One region of the Billgrantia sp. NRB1 genome, then DNA from elsewhere that is predicted to be linked to it. Evidence: predicted binding sites of a transcription regulator. Region 1 holds the regulator's gene; each other region holds the start of a gene.
What was found. Region 1 encodes LexA, which represses DNA repair genes until DNA is damaged. Its sites were predicted from a motif close to TACTGTNTANNTANACAGTA; they were not measured.
Positions count from the first base shown of each region.

Region 1 (3,515 bases):
TGACCGGTCCCCGCCAGCGCCGTGGAGACCGGCCATTCGGCAACCGTACGCTCGCCCTGCCAGACCACCAGGCGCTGCTCGGCGACATCGACCTCGAGCCACACCCCTTCCGGCGGGAGCTCCGACAGGCGCGGCGTCCGCATGCTCAGCCGGCCTCGGCGTGCACCGCCGGCGCGGGAGGTAGCGGCGCCTTCATGGCCGCCACCACCACCGGGCGCAGGCGGCGAATGAGGTCGCGCACCGTGACATGTTCCTGATAGTCCTTCTCGGCGATATCGCGCAGCGCATCCAGGCCGGACAGCGTGAAGATGACGGTACCCAGCACGAAGTGCAGCCGCCAGAAACGTTCGGCGTCGGGCAGCTCCGGCGTTGCCTGGCGTACCAGTTCGGTGAAGCGCGTGAAGACGCCGCCATACTCCTGCTGGATATAGCGGCGCAGATGGCCTTGGGCCTGACTATAGGCCAGCCCCAGCAGCTTCATGAACACCTTGAGGCTGTTGCGCTCCGCGGGGACTTCCAGCACCGTGCGGGCCATGGTCTCCAGCAGCAGCTCCAGCGGAATGACCTGACCGGCGTGGCGCGCCTCGAGCTCGTCAAGGGCCCGATGGAAGCGCTCCGTGAAAGGGTCAAGGTAACGCGCGAAGACCGCCTGGATCAGCGACTTCTTGGAGCCGAAATGGTAGTTCACCGCGGCCAGATTGACCCTGGCCTTGCTGGTGATGGTCCGCAGCGAGGTTTCGGCGAAGCCGCGCTCTGCAAACAGGACCTCGGCGGTATCGAGAATCCGGGTGACGGTATCGGTTTGGGCCATCGCTCAGGCTCCGCTGGAAACGGATGTTTTAAACGTAGCTGCATCCTACGTGAAGCGCGGGACTTTCTCAATTCGGCTCCCAAGCCTGCTGTTTGAAACGACTAGAAGGCTGGAACCAGCCTGCCATGACACGCGACTTTTACTGGATGAACCTCCATGCTGTATACTTTCACAATAGAGCACGATACGTTCATCCGGAGGTCGCATGACACGCCCCCTCACCGCCCGCCAGCAGAATGTTTATGACTTCATCGTCAAGACCATGAACGACTTCGGCTACCCCCCCACCCGAGCCGAGATCGCCCGTGCGCTGGGCTTTCGCTCCCCCAACGCCGCCGAAGAACACCTGCGGGCCCTGGAGCGCAAGGGCGTGATCCGGGTCATCCGCGGCACCTCTCGCGGGATTCGCCTGCCCGCCCAGGAGACCGAATCGAACCCCGAGCCCAGCGGAGAGGGCCTGCCGATCATCGGCGAAGTCGCCGCTGGCAGCCCGGTCCTGGCCGCCGAGCATATCGATCGCTACTGCCCCCTGCCGCCGGAGTTCTTCACGCCCCGGGCCGACTACCTGCTCAAGGTCCGAGGCCTCTCGATGAAGGAGATCGGCATCCTCGAGGGGGACCTGCTGGCCGTACATCGCACCGAGCGGGTGCGCGACGGCCAAATCGTCGTGGCCCGGCTCGATGACGAGGTCACGGTCAAGCGCTTTCAACGTCAGGGCCACCGCGTCACCCTGGCCGCTGAGAATCCCGACTTCCCGCCCATCGAAGTGGACCTGCGCCATCAGCCGCTGGAGATCGAGGGTATCGGGGTTGGGGTGATTCGCGGCGGCAACGGCCAGGCCCTGGGGTAAGAAGCTGGCTTCGATGCGTCTTGAATTGGCTGGCGTTTCGATGAATCAAAGTCGCAAGATCCTCCACGCCGACTGCGACTGCTTCTACGCCGCGGTGGAGATGCGCGACGACCCCCGCCTTCGCGACATCCCGCTGGCCATCGGGGGCAGCGCCGAGCGGCGCGGGGTGATCGCCACCTGCAACTATCCCGCGCGCGCTTTCGGCATTCACTCCGCCATGCCGACGGCCCGGGCGCTGCGGCTCTGCCCGCAACTGACGCTGCTGCCCGGCGACTTCGAGCGCTACCGGGCAGTCTCCCAGCAGATCCAGGGCATCTTCCACGAACTCACCCCCCTGGTGGAGCCGCTGTCGCTGGATGAAGCCTTTCTCGATGTCACCGAGGTCACACGCTTTTCCGGCAGCGCCACCTGGATGGCCCAGTGGCTCAAAGCGCAGTGCCTGGCCCGCACCGGCATCACGGTCTCAGTGGGCGCCGCCCCCACCAAGTACCTGGCCAAGATTGCCAGCGACTGGGACAAGCCCGACGGTCTCACCGTGATCCCCCCGGAGGGCGTCGACGCCTTTCTGCACGACCTGCCGGTGACCCGGCTGCACGGGGTAGGCCCCGCCACGGCGGCCCGACTGGCATCGCTCTCTATCACCACCTGCGCCGACCTGCAGCGTCTGCCGCTGACCCAGCTGGTTCAGGAATTTGGCAAGTTCGGACGCCGACTCTTCGAACTGGCCCGCGGCATCGACGACCGCCCCGTGCGCCTCGAGCGCGAGCGCAAATCGGTCAGCGTCGAGACCACCTTCGCCCAGGACCTGCCCGACCTCGCCCACTGCCATGCCGCCCTGGCGCCGCTGTGCGAGCGCCTGAAGGCGCGCCTCGCCCGTCACGGGCACCCTCCGCTGGCGGGACTCTTCGTCAAGGTTCGCTTCGACGACTTCGGCCTGACGACGCTGGAGGGGCGCGGGGCCCTCCCGGCGCTCGAGACGTTCAGCGCCCTGCTAGACCAGGCCTGGGCACGCCGCGAGCGCCCGGTGCGCCTGCTTGGGGTGGGGGTGCGACTGGTGCCCGAGGGCGCCCGTCGCCAGCTGGCGCTGAACCTCTAGGATCGGGCAGGAAGGTGCAAACAGGCCAGCATTGCCTCTAACTCGCGGACTGGCGTGAACTAGCCCTGTGGGAGGGAGCTTCAGCTCGCGAAGTAGCGCGCAGCGCTACCCATGGGGCGCCTGCGGCGCCTTCGCCCGGCAGAGCCGGCCTCCCACCATAAAACCTGCCAAACATGTCCACACTAAAATGCGATGAACCTAATATCTCGCCCCTATTTCGTATCGATATAGCGATGGTCGTTGAAGGTCGCGACCCAGCTGGGGTGATAGACCATCAGGATGCTCAGCAGCATCCCGGTGATAAAGGCTTCCGACGGCATCAGCAGCGGCAGGAAGCGAACATACTCCCAGGCCAGGTACACCGCCTCCGGGTCGCTGGCGCCCAGTATCACCAGCCCCAACCCCGCCAGGCCGGTCCCCAGGGTGGCAAGCGCCGTTCCGAAGAAACCGCAAAGAAACAGGAACACCATCAGGTTGTCCGGCAGGCGCCGGTCCACCAGGCGCCACACCAGCACCGTGATCGCCATCGGCACCACACCGGTGATCAGCACATTCACGCCCAGCAGCGGCCAGGCCACCTTGCCCAGCACCACCAGCGAGAGGTTGACCAGCAGATTGGAGAGCAGCGCCAACGGCGCCTTGAACACCAGGGTCAGCAGCGCGGTAAACATCAGATGCAGGGTCAACCAGTCCACCGCCTGGGCGCGCAGCTGCCACAGCAGCAGCACGGCCACGGTGGCCGCCAGCCAGCGATGCTG
Region 1 covers NZ_CM167783.1:1,875,346-1,878,860, reverse strand. Annotated here, with positions in the region: gene ACZIYR_RS08550 (L,D-transpeptidase family protein) at 1-143, opposite strand, end outside; gene ACZIYR_RS08545 (TetR/AcrR family transcriptional regulator) at 146-811, opposite strand; gene lexA (transcriptional repressor LexA) at 1,017-1,661, shown strand; gene dinB (DNA polymerase IV) at 1,702-2,757, shown strand; gene ACZIYR_RS08530 (energy-coupling factor ABC transporter permease) at 2,970-3,515, opposite strand, start outside.

Region 2 (3,515 bases), 1.3 Mb from region 1:
TCCCGGGGCCGTGCGCTGTAGAGCGCCACCCGGGCCAGGATGCGCTCGACATCGCCGATCGCCTTGAGCGACTCGCGCAGGGGGACGAAGCCCTCCTGGTCGAGCAGCAGTGCCACCGCGCCCTGGCGTCGTGTTACCTGTTCGCGGTCCCGCAGCGGGCGGTTGAGCCAGCGCTTGAGCAGCCGCGAGCCCATGGCCGTGGTGGTGGTGTCGAGCACGCTGGCCAGGGTGTTGTCGCCGCTGCCGCTCAGGTTGGTGTCGATCTCCAGGTTGCGGCGGCTGGCGGCATCTATCACCACGGCATCGTCGCGGCTCTCCACGCCGATGGCGGTAACATGGGGCAGACGCGAGCGCTGGGTGTCCCGAGCGTACTCGATCAGTACGCCGGCGGCGGTGATCGCGGCTTCGAGGTGGGCGCAGCCGAAGCCGCGCAGGTCGGCGACGCCAAACTGGTCGCAGAGGATGCGCTGGGCGCTCTCGGCATCGAACAGCCAGTCGCTCTGGCGGCGCAGGCCGCGCCGGCCATCCAGGGCTGGGGGCAGCGAGAGACTCTCGGCCACCAGCAGCTCGGCGGGGTCGAGGCGTGTCAGCTCGGCCAGCAGCTCGCCTTCCCCCTCCACCTCCAGCACGCCGAAGCGCCCGCTGGAGAGCTCCAGCCAGGCCAGGCCGAAGCGCTCGCCGGCGGTGTGCACGGCCACCAGCAGGTTGTCGCGGCGGGCGTCGAGCAGCGCCTCGTCGTAGAGGGTACCGGGGGTGACGATGCGCACCACGCGGCGCTCCACCGGCCCCTTGCTGGTGGCCGGATCGCCGATCTGCTCGCAGATCGCCACCGACTCGCCGGCGGCCACCAGGCGCGCCAGATACCCCTCGGCGCTATGGTAGGGCACCCCGGCCATGGGGATCGGCTTGCCCGCCGACTGACCGCGCTGGGTCAGGGTAATATCGAGCAGCGCCGCGGCGCGCTTGGCGTCATCGAAGAACAGCTCATAGAAGTCGCCCATGCGGTAGAAGAGCAGCACGTCCGGGTGTTCGCGCTTGATCTTCAGGAACTGGGCCATCATCGGGGTGTGCGGGGTGCTGGCCTGGGACATGGGGTACCTGTCTCACTGGTGTCGAATCGGGCTGGCTTTGCGCCATGCATGTCGCTGGCAAAGGCGGTATTGTACGGAAAAGTCATCGCACATGCGTGGTCGTCGTCGGCGAAGGACGGCGGCGGCCGCCCCAGGGAGAGACACCATGCCGCCCAGCGCCGCCCGCCTGGCCAACCTCGATCTGACTACCCTCGCCGAGCGCCTGGGGCGGGCCTGCCGCGCTCGCAGCGTGAGCGTGACGGCCGCCGAATCCTGCACCGGCGGCGGGGTGGCCAGCGCCATCACCGCCGTGGCCGGCAGCTCCGACTACTTCGAGGTCGGCTACGTGACCTACTCCAACGCCGCCAAGACGCGTCTGCTCGGTGTGCCCGAGGCGCTGCTCGAGGCCGAGGGTGCGGTGAGCCGCGAGGTGGTGGAGGCCATGGTCGCCGGCGCCTGTCGTGACAGCGGGGCGGGACTCGGCGTGGCCATCAGCGGCGTGGCCGGCCCCGGCGGCGGCTCGCCGAACAAGCCGGTGGGTACCGTATGGCTCGCTTGGGGCGATGCCGAGCACCAGCAGGCCGAGTGCCGGCACTTCCCCGGCGACCGCCGCGCGGTGCGCGAGCAGGCGGTGCGCGAGGCCCTGGTGGGCCTGCTGCAACGGCTGGAGCGCCGGGAGTAGGCGAGCCGGCTTTTTTGCGCCATAATACTGGCCAATCATACAGTGTTTGTCGGGCGGCCTGTCGCCGCCCGCGTCAGATTCTTCTGCGAGGAGAGCCCTCATGGCACAGGACGACAACCGTTCCAAGGCGCTGAATGCCGCACTCAGCCAGATCGAACGCCAGTTCGGCAAGGGCACCGTGATGCGCCTGGGCGATGCCCCGCGGGTGGCGATGCCGGCGGTCTCCACCGGCTCGCTGGGCCTGGACATCGCGCTGGGCATCGGCGGCCTGCCCTATGGGCGGGTGGTGGAGATCTTCGGCCCGGAGTCCTCGGGCAAGACCACCCTGACCCTGTCGGTGATCGCCCAGGCCCAGAAGCAGGGCAAGACCTGCGCCTTCATCGACGCCGAGCACGCCCTGGACCCGAGCTACGCCGAGAAGCTTGGCGTCAATCTCGATGACCTGCTGGTTTCCCAGCCCGACACCGGCGAGCAGGCGCTGGAGATCTGCGACATGCTGGTGCGCTCCGGCGGGGTCGACGTGATCATCATCGACTCGGTGGCCGCGCTCACCCCGCGCGCGGAGATCGAGGGGGAGATGGGCGACTCCCACGTGGGCCTGCAGGCGCGCCTGATGTCCCAGGCGCTGCGCAAGATCACCGGCAATATCAAGAACGCCAACTGCATGGTGGTGTTCATCAACCAGATCCGCATGAAGATCGGGGTGATGTTCGGCTCACCCGAGACCACCACCGGTGGCAACGCCCTGAAGTTCTACTCCAGCGTGCGCCTGGACATCCGCCGTACCGGCTCGGTCAAGCAGGGCGACGAGGTGGTCGGCAACGAGACCCGGGTAAAGGTGGTCAAGAACAAGGTCTCGCCGCCGTTTCGCCAGGCCGAGTTCCAGATTCTCTATGGCAAGGGCATCTATCATGCCGGCGAGGTGGTCGACCTGGGCGTGCAGTGCAAGCTGGTCGACAAGGCCGGCGCCTGGTACAGCTATCAGGGCAACAAGATCGGCCAGGGCAAGGCCAACGCCGCCCAGTTCCTCGAGGACAACCCGGCGGTGATGGAGGAGATCGAGAGTCAGATCCGCGCCCAGCTGCTGACCTCGGCGGAACCCAAGGAGCCGAAGAGTGCCGAGCCCGTGGCCAGCGAGGAGAGCGGCGAGAACGACCTGCTCTAATTCTTCATGCCGCGCATGTCCGATACCGCCCAGGCGAAGGAGAAGGCCCAGACGCCCCGCGACGCTGCCCTGCGCCTGCTGGCCCGGCGCGAGTATTCCCGCGCCGAGCTGGTCGAGCGGCTGAATGCCAAGGGGCATGAGGCGGCCGAGGTCGCCGCCTGCCTCGACGCTCTGGCCGAGCAGGGCCTGCAGTCGGATGCCCGCTTCGCCGAGTCCTTCCTGCGTTCGCGGGTGGCGCGTGGCCAGGGGCCGCTGAAGATCCGCGGCGAGCTGGCCCGGCGCGGGGTCGATCGCGATACGGTGGCGGCGGCCTTCGCCGAGCTTGAGCAGCGCGGCGAGGTGGACTGGTTCGCCCTGGCCGCCGATACCCTGGCGCGGCGCTTCCCCGGCCCCGGCGATACCCCCCGCGAGCGCGCACGGCGCGAACGCTTCCTGGCCGGGCGCGGCTTCGATTTCGACCAGCTGCGCCATGCGCTCGAGCACGCGTGGGGCTAAACATCAGACCTGGACTAGCTGGTGAGGGGCGCCAGGGACAGGTCGAAGAGGAGGTCCTACGCCAGGGATGGCGTCGGTAGCGCCCAGGGAGGGGTTCACAGCG
Region 2 covers NZ_CM167783.1:601,432-604,946, forward strand. Annotated here, with positions in the region: gene mutS (DNA mismatch repair protein MutS) at 1-1,091, opposite strand, end outside; gene ACZIYR_RS02680 (CinA family protein) at 1,237-1,752, shown strand; gene recA (recombinase RecA) at 1,853-2,917, shown strand; gene ACZIYR_RS02690 (regulatory protein RecX) at 2,933-3,412, shown strand.
Region 2: the regulator LexA is predicted to act here: its motif matches at 1,778-1,797, upstream of recA (recombinase RecA).

Region 3 (3,515 bases), 1.3 Mb from region 1:
ATCATGGCGGCGGCCATGTCGCAGATCTTGATCTTCCAGACCATGAACACCAGGCCGGTGATGGCCATGGAGACGAAGATCGACTGGGCCAGGAAGGCCGCCGGCACGTGGACATAGATGATGCGGAAGCTGTTGCCCTGCTGATAGTCGGCCGGGGCAAACGCCAGCCCCCAGATCGTGCCAGTCACGATAAGGAGCAGCGCCGCGGCCCAGAACCAGGGCTGAAGGCGGGCGCTGATGGCATAGAACCACTTGGGAGAACGCAGTTTATTAATGAAGGCCCACATGCCTCGTCAACCTCTCAACCGTTGATACTGATGCGCAGCGAAGCCGCGATCGCCCAGGGCGCCAGGCAGAGTGCCAGCGACAGCAGTGCGCCGAGAATCGCCAGATGCGCCATGATGCCGTCACCCAGGATGGCGGCTTGCACGGCACCGGCACCGAAGATCAGCACCGGAATGTAAAGCGGCAGCACCAGCAGCGACAGCAGCACGCCGCCCCGCGACAGGCCTACCGTCAGTGCCGCCCCGATGGCTCCGATCAGGCTCAGGCTGGCCGTGCCCAGCGCCAGGGAGAGCGCCAGCACCAGGTAGCTACCCGCGGGCAGGGCCAGCATGATCCCCAGCACCGGCGCCATCAGCGCCAGGGGGAGGCCGGTCAACAGCCAGTGCACGGCCACCTTGGCCAGGGTCAGCAGCGCCAAGGGCTGCGGCGTCAGCAGCAGCTGCTCCAGGGAGCCGTCGTCGTAGTCGGCGCGAAACAGGCTGTCCAGCGACAGCAGCGCCGCCAGCAGCGCCGCCACCCACAGCAGCCCGGGGGCGATCGCTGCCAGAAGTTCCGGATCGGGGGAAATCCCGATCGGGAACAGCGTGATCACGATGGCGAAGAACACCAGCGGATTCATCACCTCGCTGCGGCGACGCAGCATCAGCACCAGGTCACGCTTGAGGGTGGCCCAGACTGCGACCGCCAGGCCGCCCTGAGGTTCCGTGCGAGCGACACGCATGTCGTCACCGATCAAGGAGCCGTCAGTGGCCGACATCGATACCTCCCCCGCCCAGGCGGATACGGCGCAGCTCGGCGCAGGGCGTCAGTTCATGGTGCGTGGTCACCAGCACGCTGCCGCCGCGGCGGGCGTGCTCGACCAGGCGCTGCTCCAGGGCCCCCACACCGTCGCGATCGATGGCGGTGAAGGGCTCGTCGAGCACCCACAGCGGGCGCGGGGTCAGCACCAGCCGCGCCAGCGCCACGCGGCGCTGCTGGCCGGCGGAGAGCTGCCCCGCCGGCAGGTCCTCGAAGCCCGTCAGGCCCACGTCTTCCAGCGCCGCGAAGCGTGCCGCCTCATCGCGCGGCTGTCCGGCCATGGCCTGGTACCAGGCGAGATTCTCCAGCGGGGTCAGCGCCGCCTTGACCCCGGGGGCATGCCCCATATAGAGAAGGTTGGAAAGAAAGGACTCGCGAGCCTGGCGCATCGGACGCTCGTCCCAATACAGCTCACCCTCGTAGTCGGCCAGCTGCCCGGACAGAATCTTCAGCAGGGTGGTCTTGCCGCTGCCGTTAGGCCCTTCGATGCGCACGATCTCGCCGGCACGGATATCGAGATCCAGGCCCCGGAACAGCCAGCGATCGTCGCGCTCGCAGGCCAGGTTATGCGCTTGCAGACGCAGGCTCAAGGCACTCTCCAGGAATGGCGATTTTCGCCCGGACTCTACACGGAATGGGCCTATGCCGCCAGTCAAACGGCCGTCTCCCGGCGCCACCCTTGACCTGCGGCAAGGGTGGCGCCGAGCCATGGAACTTGCCACAACGTCGCGGGGTGCTATGATGCAAAACACCTGTACATTTCAACAGGTCTTGAGACAGGGGAGACACCACATGCCTGAGGTTTCCACACGGTATCTGCAGCGACGTCCCAACCTGCCACTGGCCGACTCCTGGTCCAGCGTCGAGGCCACCGAGCTCATCGAGATCCCGCTGCTCGGCGACGTCTCGGCAGGCATGCCCATCGAGGCCTGCCCCAGCGGCGGCACGGTCCGCGCTCCCGCGAGCATGGTGCGACGCAACACCTACGCCCTGCGCGTGCGCGGCAACTCGATGGTCGACTGTCATATCTACGATGGCGATGTGATCATCATCGAGCGCCAGGAGAGCGCCGAGAACGGCGAAACCGCCGTGGTGCTGATCAACCAGCAGGAGGTCACCCTGAAGAAGCTTTATATAGAAAAGTCCGGCGTGCGTCTGCAGCCCGCCAACGAAAGCATGGCACCCATCTATCTCAAGAACAGCGATATCCAGGTGCTCGGCATGGTCATGGGCGTGGTACGCCAGCGCGAGCTGACCCACTGATGCGCTACCCAGTCCCCGACCTGCCTGCCGGCGAATGGCAGGCAACCGAACTGGAGGTAGAGCGCAGCCGCTTTATCGCCTGGGTCTGTCATGCCCCCAAGCCGGCCGCCCTGGACGCCCTGCTCGGGACGGCCCGTCGGACGCATCCCGCCGCCAGCCACCACTGCAGCGCCTTTATCGCCGGCCCACCGGGGGAGCAGGCCGCCATCGGCTTTGCCGACGACGGCGAGCCCGGCGGCACCGCCGGACGCCCCATGTTTCAGGTGCTGGAAGGCAGCGGGCTTGGCCAAGTGGGCTGCGTGGTGATCCGCTACTTCGGCGGCACCAAGCTCGGCACCGGCGGGCTGGCCCGGGCCTACGCCCAGGCCGTGGCGCAGGCCCTGGAGGCACTGCCACGCCGCGAGGTCGTCGAGCGCCTCGCGCTGCGCCTGCGGGTGGACTTCGCCGGCGAGGCCGAGGCGCGCGCCTGGCTCGAGGGCCAGGCCGTGCCCGTGGAGGCCGCCGAGTACACCGCCGACGGCGTGGTCCTCACCGTGGGCTGGCCCCGCGATGTCGCGCTAGACCTCAGCCCGCTCGAGGCCCGGCTGCGTGGGCGCCTTGAATGCCTCAACCCACCCAAGGTGCCAAGCAACGCCAGCTAGGCGGGGGAGGAAGGGGGAGGAAAGAGGAGGCGCTGCGCAGGTCATCACCGCCAGTATGCCGGCACCTACTACCCCAGCTCGGCGAAGCTCTGGAGCGCCACTTCATATGAACGCTGCACATGATCCTCCATCACCGCGCGAGCAGCCCGGGTGTTGCGTTTCAGCGCCAGCTCCACCAGCTCTTCATGCTGAGCATCCAGGATCCGTCGCACATCGGGCGCTTCAGGCGCCAGTCGCCGGTAACGGTCAAACTGGTCGTGCAGCTGCTCAATGAAGCGCAACAGCCATACCGAGCCGCAAGGGGCCACCAGGGTCCGATGGAAACGCGCATGCAGTTGCTCCCACTCGTCGATCTGCCCCGCTGCCAGCTCGAAGCGCTTGAGGCGATGGGCCGCCGCCAACAGCTCCGACTCCCACTCCGCATCCCCCCGACCTATCGCCCACTCAAGCGCCATCCCTTCGAGCTCCCGACGCATGCCGGCAATGTCCTCGAGCTCTTCACGCACCATCTTCGGCACCCGGAACCCA
Region 3 covers NZ_CM167783.1:621,100-624,614, reverse strand. Annotated here, with positions in the region: gene ACZIYR_RS02800 (heme ABC transporter permease) at 1-287, opposite strand, end outside; gene ccmB (heme exporter protein CcmB) at 302-1,042, opposite strand; gene ccmA (cytochrome c biogenesis heme-transporting ATPase CcmA) at 1,029-1,673, opposite strand; gene ACZIYR_RS02785 (LexA family protein) at 1,876-2,346, shown strand; gene ACZIYR_RS02780 (IMPACT family protein) at 2,346-2,987, shown strand; gene ACZIYR_RS02775 (GntR family transcriptional regulator) at 3,056-3,515, opposite strand, start outside.
Region 3: the regulator LexA is predicted to act here: its motif matches at 1,834-1,853, upstream of ACZIYR_RS02785 (LexA family protein).

Region 4 (3,515 bases), 1.2 Mb from region 1:
TGCCACGCCGACGGTGGCGATCTCGACCTCGACCATATCGGCAGGCTCGGCGGCCAGCTCCCGAGCGGCGGCATGTTGGAAGCCAAGCAGCAGCAGGCTGCCCAGCAGCAGAGGCGCCAGATAGCGCCGGATCGACGGCAGTGGCATAGGTCTCCTTCAACACCGGCTTTCGGGGACAGGGATGTGCCTACAGGATGGCACCCCGGCGCCACCTTCGCCATTCCCGCCGCTGACGCCCTGTCGCCGCACCGCACGGGGCTTGCTAGCAGTGACGCCAGCGCGATCTTTGACGCCCCCGAGGCCTCACCCCGCCCTGACGTTCATCAGCTCATCCCAGCGCGTGGTGTAGCGCGGCGTGCGCCGCTGGCAGCGCAGCATCCAGGCGCTGTCCCGGTGCGGCAGGCCAAAGCGCACGGTGTCGCGTCCCATCTCGCGGTTGAGCCGGTCCAGCGTTGCCATCAGCCGCCGACATCGGTCGCGCCTGGCCTCGTCCACCGGCCCTTCCAGCAGGGGGAGCTGACGGCGCTCGGCGTCCACCAGGTCCAGCAGCATCACGCCGCACTTCTGGTAGCGATAGCCTTCGAGAAACAGCGCCGCAAGCCCGCGCGACGCCGCCTCGAGCACCGCCCGGCTGTCATCGGTAGGCTCGGGCAGCGGCACCACCACGCTGTTGCGGTACTGGGGCTCGCCGGCCAGAAAGGGGTTGGTTCGCAAGAACACCTGCAGCGCTCTCGCCAGGCTGCCCTGGCGACGCAGCTTCTCGGCGGCCCGGGCGCCGTGCTGGCGAACGGCCGCCTGCAGGTCGTCGAGTTCACCGGTGAGCCGCCCGAAGGAGCGCGACACCAGGATACGCTGGCGCGGCGCGGCCAGGTCCTCGAGCACGATGGCCGGATGGCCGCGCAGCTCCCAGACGATGCGCTCCAGCACCACCGAGAAGGCGCGCCGAATGCGCTTGGGGTCGGCCTGGCGCAGCTGCCAGGCGGTGTCGATCCCCATCAGCGCCAGCCGTTCGCCGCTGCGCCGCGCCACGCCCCACAGCGCGGTCACCGGCAGGCCCTCGAGCACCCGGCGAGTCGCGGCACCCTCGGCCGTCAGCCGGCACACCCCCTCGTGGGCGGGCTCTCGCTTGGCCTGGTGGTTGGCCACCTTGGCCAGCACCCGGGTCGGCGCCACGCCGACCCCGACGGGAATCCCGGTCCACTGGCGTACGGTGTCGCGCAGCGCCCGGCAGCGTGCCTCCAGGTCCCGTTCGGGAAAGCCATCGAAGCCCACGAAGCTCTCGTCGATGGAGTAGGGCTCGACGTCCGGCGAGAACTCCGCGAGCACCTGGTTCACTCGCCGGCTCATGTCGCCGTAGAGGGCGTAGTTGCTGGAGAGCAGCGTGGCGCGCCGGCGAATCTCCGGCGGCAGCAGGTGCAGTGGCGCGCCCATGGCCACGCCCAGCGCCTTGAGCTCGGGAGAGCGCGCCACCACGCAGCCATCGTTGTTGGAGAGCACGCCCACCGGGCGCCCCTCCAGGCGCGGGTCGAAGACCCGCTCGCAGCTGACATAGAAGTGGTTGGCGTCGACCAGGGCTATCATGGCGCCGCCTCCGGCAGGGCATGCACCACATGGGTGACCACGCCCCACACATGGCATTCGCGTCCGGCCAGCGGAATCGGCGCGAAGCGCGGGTTGCTGGCCAGCAGCACGATGCCCTCGCCCTGCCGGGCCAGCCGCTTGACGGTGGGCTCGCCGTCCACGGCGATGACGACCACCCGCCCCGGCAACGGCTCGAGGCTACGGTCCACCACCAGCAGGTCACCGTGGTGGATGCCGTCGCCGCGCATGGAGTCCCCCTCGGCACGCACGAAATAGGTGGAGGCCGGCCGGCGCACCACATGGGCATGCAGGTCGATCTCCACGTCCAGATGATCGTCCGCCGGGCTGGGAAATCCGGCCCGCACTCGGCACCCCATCAGAGGCTGAGTGCGGGCCGCGGACTCGATCATGGCGCGACCGACAAGACGTACGGCCGGTGGCAGAGCCTGTCGCATGAGCACCCCCAGGTACTGTATTTTAATACAGTATCTGTAAGATTCGGCCGCTTGGCAACTCCCCCGCTCACCGAGTGCTCCGAGGTCTGTGATAAGGTGCCGTGACAACAACAATCCCCAAGGGAGCCCGCCCATGGACCGCCAGACCCACCCGCTACTCTCCCGCCGCCCCTTCACCGAAAAGGGCAAGTTCGTATCCGCCCGGGAGGCCATCGACCTGATCCGCGACGGCGACGCCGTGGCTACCGGCGGCTTCGTCGGCATCGGCTTCGCCGAGCACCTGGCGGTGGCTCTGGAGGCGCGCTTCCTGGAGACCGGCCGCCCCCGCGACCTGACCCTGATGTACGCCGCCGGCCAGGGCGACGGCAAGCGCCGCGGGCTCAACCACCTAGGGCATGAGGGCCTGGTCGGCCGGGTGATCGGCGGCCACTGGGGGCTGGTGCCGGCCCTGCAGCGGCTCGCCATCGAGGGGCGCATTCAGGCCTGGAACCTGCCCCAGGGGGTGATCTCCCACCTCTTCCGCGACATCGCCGCCGGCAAGCCGGGCACCCTGACCCGGGTGGGCCTGGGCACCTTCGTCGACCCGCGGCTGGGCGGCGGCAAGATCAACGAGGCCACCACCGAGGAGCGGGTGCGGCTGCTGCCCATCGACGGCGAGGAGTATCTCTTCTACCCGGCGCTGCCGCTGCAGGTGGCGCTGCTGCGAGGCACCACCGCCGACACCCTGGGCAACGTGACCATGGAGCGCGAGGCCCTGGTGCTGGAGGCGCTGGCCATCGCCACCGCGGTGCGCAACTCCGGTGGGCTGGTGATCGTGCAGGTCGAGCGGCTGGCCGAGCGCGGGACCCTGCACCCCAAGGACGTGCGCATTCCCGGGGTGCTGGTGGACTGCGTGGTGGTGTGCGACGAGCCCGAGCATCACTGGCAGACCTTCCGTACCCCTTACAACCCGGCCTACTCCGGCGAGATCAAGGCGCCCATGGCCACCCCGGAGGCCCTGCCGCTCTCGGCGCGCAAGATCATCGCCCGCCGCGCCGCCTTCGAGCTGGCCGCCAACAGCGTGGTCAACCTGGGAATCGGCATGCCGGAAGGCATCAGCGCCGTGGCCAGCGAAGAGCGAGTGCTGGAGCTGCTGACCCTCACCGCCGAGCCCGGGGTGATCGGCGGCCTGCCCGCCGGAGGACTCGATTTCGGGGCCGCGCTCAACACCCAGGCGATCATCGACCAGCCCGCCCAGTTCGATTTCTACGATGGCGGCGGGCTGGACATCGCCTTTCTCGGCATGGCCCAGGTGGACGCTGCCGGCAACGTCAACGTCTCGAAGTTCGGCCCCCGGCTGGCCGGTGCCGGCGGCTTCATCAACATCAGCCAGAACGCCCGTCGGGTGGTGTTCATGGGCACCTTCGTCGCCACCCAGGAGGCTCTGACCATCGTCGACGGCCAACTGCGCCTCCCCGCGGGCGGGCTGCACAAGTTCGT
Region 4 covers NZ_CM167783.1:716,610-720,124, reverse strand. Annotated here, with positions in the region: gene ACZIYR_RS03260 (bifunctional nuclease family protein) at 1-147, opposite strand, end outside; gene ACZIYR_RS03255 (Y-family DNA polymerase) at 304-1,581, opposite strand; gene ACZIYR_RS03250 (LexA family protein) at 1,578-2,036, opposite strand; gene ACZIYR_RS03245 (acyl CoA:acetate/3-ketoacid CoA transferase) at 2,170-3,515, shown strand, end outside.
Region 4: the regulator LexA is predicted to act here: its motif matches at 2,050-2,069, upstream of ACZIYR_RS03250 (LexA family protein).